DNA from 3 places in the Pseudoflavonifractor hominis genome. Region 3 is predicted to be linked to each of the others. Evidence: predicted binding sites of a transcription regulator. Region 3 holds the regulator's gene; each other region holds the start of a gene.
The links. Region 3 encodes LexA, which represses DNA repair genes until DNA is damaged. Its sites were predicted from a motif close to CNAACANNTGTTNG; they were not measured.
Positions count from the first base shown of each region.

Region 1: H8S34_RS11185 (putative DNA modification/repair radical SAM protein) is a predicted target of LexA. The motif match lies at 1,299-1,312, and genes of this name have one in related genera.
Region 2: dinB (DNA polymerase IV) is a predicted target of LexA. The motif match lies at 1,460-1,473, and genes of this name have one in related genera.

Region 1 covers NZ_JACOPR010000007.1:28,240-30,502, reverse strand. Annotated here, with positions in the region: gene H8S34_RS11185 (putative DNA modification/repair radical SAM protein) at 1-1,254, opposite strand, end outside; gene H8S34_RS11180 (rubrerythrin family protein) at 1,401-2,006, shown strand; lysine riboswitch at 2,196-2,263, shown strand, end outside.
Region 2 covers NZ_JACOPR010000001.1:100,735-102,997, forward strand. Annotated here, with positions in the region: gene pheT (phenylalanine--tRNA ligase subunit beta) at 1-392, shown strand, start outside; gene H8S34_RS00500 (IreB family regulatory phosphoprotein) at 520-768, shown strand; gene H8S34_RS00505 (nitroreductase family protein) at 889-1,407, shown strand; gene dinB (DNA polymerase IV) at 1,529-2,263, shown strand, end outside.
Region 3 covers NZ_JACOPR010000002.1:423,488-425,750, reverse strand. Annotated here, with positions in the region: gene H8S34_RS04810 (MarR family winged helix-turn-helix transcriptional regulator) at 1-413, opposite strand, end outside; gene lexA (transcriptional repressor LexA) at 681-1,298, shown strand; gene H8S34_RS04800 (methylated-DNA--[protein]-cysteine S-methyltransferase) at 1,302-1,760, shown strand; gene H8S34_RS04795 (permease of phosphate ABC transporter) at 1,757-1,993, shown strand; gene H8S34_RS04790 (exodeoxyribonuclease III) at 1,997-2,263, shown strand, end outside.

The DNA of each region.
Region 1 (2,263 bases), on a different contig from region 3:
GTCGAAGAGGGAGAGCTGCTCCGGCATGGTCTGGAGCAGCATCGGGCGCTCCTGGGCGGCCAGATGGCCCAGGATCCGGTCGGGCCGCACCCGCAGTCCGTCCAGCATCTTTCCCCCGCAGGTGAGGAAATACTGGGCCCGCTTCAGCACTACGCCCAGCCGCTTCAGGCCTTCAAAGGAGAGGGGGCCTGCCCGCCGGGCGGTCAGGATCCGCCGGGCGCTCTTCACGCCCACTCCGGGCACCCGGAGGAGGGCCTCATAGTCGGCGGTGCGGACCTCCACCGGAAAAAAGTCCATGTGCCGCAGGGCCCAGGTACACTTGGGGTCCACTCTGGGGTCCAGATTAGGATGAGACTCGTCCAGCAGCTCCTCCGCCCGGAAGTGATAGAAGCGCAGCAGCCAGTCGGCCTGGTAGAGCCGGTGTTCCCGCAGCAGGGGCGGGCGAAAGCTCTGGGGAGCGGGGAGAAGGCGGCTGTTGGACACAGGCATATAGGCCGAGTAAAAGACCCGCTTGAGCTGATAGCGGTCGTACAGCCCCTGAGTGAGGGAGAGGATGTGCCGGTCGCTCTCCGGGGTGGCGCCGATGATCATCTGAGTGGACTGGCCGGCCGGGGCAAACCGGGGCGCACCCCGGTACTGCGTCAGCTCCTGGCGGGAGTGGGCGATGGAATCCCGGATCTGGGCCATGGGGGAGAGGATGGCCGTCTTGGCCTTGTCCGGGGCCAAAAGGGCCAGACTCTGCTCAGAGGGAAGCTCAATGTTCACACTGAGCCGGTCGGAGAGCAGGCCCAGCCGGTGGGTGAGCAGAGGGTCGGCCCCCGGAATGGCCTTTGCATGGATATATCCGCCAAAGCCGTACTCCCGCCGCAGCAGGGTAAGGGTCTCGATCATGCGCTCGGTGGTATAGTCCGCATCCCGGAGCACGGCCGAGGAGAGAAAGAGCCCCTCAATGTAGTTGCGCCGGTAAAAGCCTATGGTGAGCTCGCACAGCTCCCGGGGCGTAAAGGAGGCCCGGGGCACGTCGTTGGAGCGGCGGTTCACGCAGTATTGACAGTCGTAGGCGCAGACATTGGTCAGGAGCACCTTGAGCAGGGAGATACACCGTCCGTCCGCCGAAAAAGAGTGACAGCAGCCCGACGCCATGGTACTGCCCAGCTTCCCGGGGCGGCCGCCCCGGCTCAGCCCGCTGGAGGTGCAGGCGGCGTCATATTTGGCCGCATCGGCCAGGATGGTCAGTTTGTCCATAAGCTCCACAGGAATCCCTCCAAAATAGAACTGATGTACGAACATATTAGCATCGAACAGATGTTTTGTCAATGGAAAAACATGGTGTGCATGGGGGTATAAGGGGTGGAGGCAAGGGGGATACTGGAGGCAGCCTAAAACAAGGAGTGATTACCATGGAATGGACAGACAGTGAGACCAGGCATCATCTGATGCAGGCCTTTTTTATGGAGAGTCAGGCCCACAGCCGCTATGCCTTTGCCGCCCTTCAGGCCGAGCAGGGAGGTCTGGAGGTGGTACGGCGGAGCTTTGCCGCTGCAGCCGCCCAGGAGGAGGTCCATGCCAGGGCCTTTTACCGTCTCCTGGCCCCCTGTGCCGGGCAGATCCTGCCGCTGGAGGGCTGCTGTGCTGTAAGTGGAGGCGGGGGGATTTCGGCTATGCTCCGGGAGGCGGGGCAGAGTGAGCGGGAGGAATTTCAGCGCCCCTATACCCGGTGGGCCGAGGCGGCCCGGAGGGAGGGCTGTCCGGAGGCGGGGGCCCTCTTTGCCGCCGTGGCGGGGGCGGAGGGCCTCCACGGGGAGACCTTTGACCGTCTGGCCCAGGCGCTGGAGGACGGATGCCTCTTTGTGGCAGAGGAACCGGTAGAGTGGGTCTGTCTGGAGTGCGGCCATGTCCTGTGGAGCCGGGGGGCCCCGGCCCGATGTCCCGTGTGTTCCCGGCCCCAGGGATATTTCTGCCGCCGGGAGCACGGACCGTCCGCTGTGGATGGACAACATATCTAAAAAACCGATACAGAACAGGAGTGTTATGCGTTAAAGTGACAAAGGAACGGGACACTTTCCCAAAAACATACCAATAAATACCGAATTATGGAGAAATGGGGGCAAAAAAGAGAAAAAGAGGGGCTTGACAGAGACAATTTCGGGGTGTAAAATACAGCCCAAGAACCAATTGTCGCGGGGTAACCCCGCTGCAAGGATAGAGGCGCGAAACAGCAAGAGTATCCGGTATCCACGGGCAGAGCACCCCGCCGGAGAAA
Region 2 (2,263 bases), on a different contig from region 3:
CCCTCACCGCCCGGAACTACGGGGTGGACGCTGAGCTCTACTGTGCAGAGCTCTCCTTCCCCGCTCTCTTTGCCGCCAAGGGGGCCGATCCCCAGTATGTGCCTCTGCCCAAGTTCCCCGCCGTCACCCGTGACATCGCCGTGGTGTGCGACGAGGCCGTCACCGTAGGCGCGCTGGAAGATTCCATCCGTCGGGGCGCCAAGGGTCTGCTCAAGGAGGTCACCCTCTTTGATATCTACCGCGGCAAGGGCGTAGACGAGGGCAAGAAATCGGTGGCCTTCAGCCTGGTCCTCCGTGCCGATGACCGCTCCCTCACCGCCGAGGAGGCCGACGCCGATGTGGCCGCCATCCTGAAGGCCCTGGAAACCGAGCTGGGCGCCGTGCTCCGCTGAACAGAATAAACCGCCTTCTATTCCACAAACTACTTCTTAATGTTTCGTGAATTTTGGTCTGGCCCCTTTACACTCCGCGTTTTTTCAGTTAAAATAGGGGACAGAAGCATAAGGAGGTGTGATTGTCATGCATACGGATTATACACGCAGATTCAGTCTCAATTATGAGAAGGATCAGGAGATCAAGGACATTCTGACCTCTGTCTATAATTCTCTGCAGGAAAAAGGGTATAACCCCATCAATCAGATCGTGGGTTACATCCTCTCGGAAGATCCCACTTATATCACCAACTATAACAATGCCCGTGCGCTGATCCGCAAGCTGGATCGGGACGAGCTTCTTCAGGAGCTGGTGAAGCAGTATCTCAATAGCTGAGCAGACGGAGGGTCCGGTTTTACCGGGCCCTCCGAGATTTTTATTTGCATTTTGCAGAAAAAAGGTATAAAATGGATGTATCTAAATGCGGCACTGCCGCTTCTGTCATGAGGTGATTGTATGGAATTCTTTGAAACTGTTGCCAAGCGTTACAGCCACCGGACGCCCTTTTTGGACCAGCCCGTGCCAGACGCCGATGTCCGCAAGATCGTAGAGGCCGGTATTCAGGCCCCCTCCGGTCAGAATTGCCAGACCACGTCCTTCGTGGTGGTCACCGATCCCGACCTGCGCAAGCGCATCTCCGAGGTCCTCTCCACCCCCGCCACCCAGACGGCTCCCGTCATCCTGGTGGTGCTGAGTGAGCACGTGGTGGCCCCCTGCGGTATGGCCTTCGAGGTGGAGGATTATGCCGCCTCCGTGGAGAATATGCTCCTGGCCGCCACCGCCCTGGGCTATGCCACCGTCTGGATGGACGGCATGACCAAGGCCCCCGCCGCCTGTGCGGCCATCGCTTCCCTCCTCCACGTTCCCGAGGGAAAAACGGTGCGTACCATTCTCCCCCTGGGCGTTCCCGCCGAGGGGGGTGAGCCCAAGCCCCGCAAGTCCTTTGAGGAGCGGGCCCACTACAACCAGTTCTAAGATCCAGACGCCGGTCCCCCTAAAAAGGGACCGGCGTCTCTTTTTTTGTTATAGAACATTCGTTTGACATAGGACACGGAATCTCTTATAATAGAATCCAGAACAACAAGGGGGGAGCGCCATGGACCGGGTCATTCTGCACTGTGATCTCAATAGCTTCTACGCCTCGGTGGAGCTTCTGGACCACCCGGAGCTCCGGGAAAAACCGGTGGCCGTCTGCGGCGATCCGGAGAGCCGCCACGGAATCATCCTGGCCAAAAATGAGCCCGCCAAGCGCTTCCAGGTCCGGACCGCCGAGACCATCTGGCAGGCCAGGCGCAAATGTCCCCAGCTCATCCTCCTCCCCGCCCACCGGGAAAAATACCGGCACTTTTCCCGGGCCGTCAACGCCATCTATGAGCGCTATACCGATCTGGTGGAACCCTTCAGCATTGACGAGAGCTGGCTGGACATGACGGGCTCCCTCCACCTCTTTGGCGGCGACGGAAAGGCGGTGGCCGATGAGATCCGCTCCGTGGTCCGCCGGGAGACCGGGCTCACCCTCTCGGCAGGGGTCTCCTTCAACAAGATCTTTGCCAAAATGGGGAGCGACTACCGGAAACCGGACGCCACCACCGTCATCTCCCCCGAAAATTTCCGCACGCTGCTCTGGCCCCTCCCGGTCACCGATCTCATCTTTGTGGGCCGGGCCGCCGCCCGGACCCTGGAGCAGTACGGCGTACACACCATCGGGGATCTGGCCCAATTTGACCGGGAGGCTCTGGTGCGAGTCCTGGGCCGTCAGGGCGTGACCCTTCACGCCTATGCCAGCGGCCGGGAGCACAGTCCCGTGGTCCCGCTGCGGGATATGCCGCCC
Region 3 (2,263 bases):
CGGTGGTAGCTGTTGAGCTGCTCCTGTTCTTCGGGGGAGAACCCGTCGAACATCTGCTCATCCACCTGCCCCAGGATCGTAAAGCACTGCTCAACGGCCCGGCTCCCCTTTGGGGTGATCGCGATCCGCTTGCACCGCTGGTCGGAGGGGTCTCCCCTCTTTTCCACATATCCGCTCCGCTCCAGGGATTTGAGGGACATGGCCACGGTGGCCGGCGTGACGTGCAGGGCATCGGCCAATTCTTTCTGAGAGGCCAGCTTCCCCTGCTCGCTCCAGTGGCGGATCAGAAAGAGCATGGGAGGAGAACCCAGATCCTCCAGACCGCCGGCGTTGAGCTGTGCCTGAGCCCGTTTCTGATGGGCCCGGTGCAGGGCGTGAAACAGGATACCAGGCATTTTACAGTTGGGTTTCAATCGAGATCACCTCCCGTCCGGTGAAAGAGTCCCAGATCATCAGCATACTAATGATTAGGGGGCTTACTTATTTTACGGAGGCAAAATCGATTTGTCAACCAAAAAATTGTAAAAATTTTATGACAACCAAAGGGCTGCCCAAACCGAGACGCTTAGAACGCACGTTTGCGTTTTGGGTGGGGGTATGATAAAATAGCACCAGATAAGGATTTAGGTTCTCCCCGCATCGGTGCGGGGAGCAGTCGAATAGAACAGGAGGGACCTGCCATGAAGGCGCTTTCCCCCAAGCAACAGCAGATTTATGAATTTATCATCGCCTTCCAGGCCGAGCACGGGTATCCCCCGTCGGTGCGGGAGATCGGCGAAGAAGTGGGACTCAAGTCCCCCTCCACCGTCCACTTCCACCTGAAAGGACTGGAAGGGGCGGGACTCATCACGAAGGCCGAGGGCAAGACCCGGGCCATCACCGTGGTGGGCGCGCCCGCCCATCCGGTCCTGGAGGAGCTGGATCCCCGGCCCGACCGGGTGCCCGTGGTGGGCAATGTGGCGGCCGGCGCGCCCATTCTGGCCGAGGAGTGCGTGGAGGATTATCTCACCTTTGATACCGGCGGCCGCGCCGGGGAGTATTTTGCCCTGCGGGTGCGGGGAGAATCCATGCTCCGTGCGGGCATCCTCCCCGGGGACCTGGTGGTGGTCCACCGGCAGCAGGAGTGCCGCAGCGGCGAGATCGTGGTGGCCCTCTTTGAGGATGAGGCCACGGTCAAGACCCTCCGCCGGAAGGATGGAAAGACCTGGCTCATGCCGGAGAACCCGGACTACGAGCCCATTGATGGCACCTTTGCCCAGATCCTGGGGAAAGTAGTGGCCGTGGTGCGGCGGTATTAAGCCATGGAATTCCTGGTGTTTGATACGCCGTTGGGGCAGATGGCCCTGGCGGAGGAGAGCGGCGCGCTGACTCGCCTCTTCCTCCCCGGAGAGGGGATCCCGCGCCTGGTCAGCCGGGAGACGCCCCTGCTCTCGAAGGGCCGTGACGAGATCCTGGCCTATCTGCGGGGGGAGCGGCGCTCCTTTGACCTGCCCCTGGACCCCATGGGAACCCCCTTTCAGCAGGCCGTCTGGGCCGAGCTGAGGCGCATCCCCTACGGCGAGACCCGCTCCTATGCCCAGGTGGCCGCCGGGATCGGAAAGCCCAAGGCGGTGCGGGCCGTAGGGCAGGCCAATCACCGCAATCCCCTGCCCATTTTCATCCCCTGCCACCGAGTAATCGGCGCATCGGGGAAGCTCACCGGCTACGGCGGGGGGCTGGACCTGAAAGAAAAACTACTGGAACTGGAGGGAGCACGATGAAACGTCTGCTGGAAGCCGGAAATGCCTGTATTGCCGAGATGGACTGGAGAGACATGGCCCTGGTCAAGTTCTGCCTGTGCGCCATGGGAATGCTGCTGGGCCTGGCCGTTCCCAAGCGGGGGCGCAAGTGGGCCGCGCTGGGGGCGGCGGTCCTCTTTGTGGCCGCCTATATTCCCCTGGTGCTGCGTTTTCTGCCCCACCTGGGCCGTGCCCTGAGCGGGCGGGAGGACTGATCTTTGAAACTGATTTCCTGGAACGTCAACGGACTGCGCGCCTGCCTGGGCAAGGGCTTTCTGGACTTTTTCCACCAGGCGGACGCGGATGTGGTCTGCCTGCAGGAGACCAAGCTCCAGCCCCATCAGATTGAACTGGAGCTGCCGGGCTATCATCAGTACTGGAACTCGGCGGAGAAAAAGGGCTATTCCGGTACCGCCGTGTTTACCCGGAAGGAGCCGCTTTCTGTCACCTACGGCATCGGCATGCCGGAGCACGACACGGAGGGG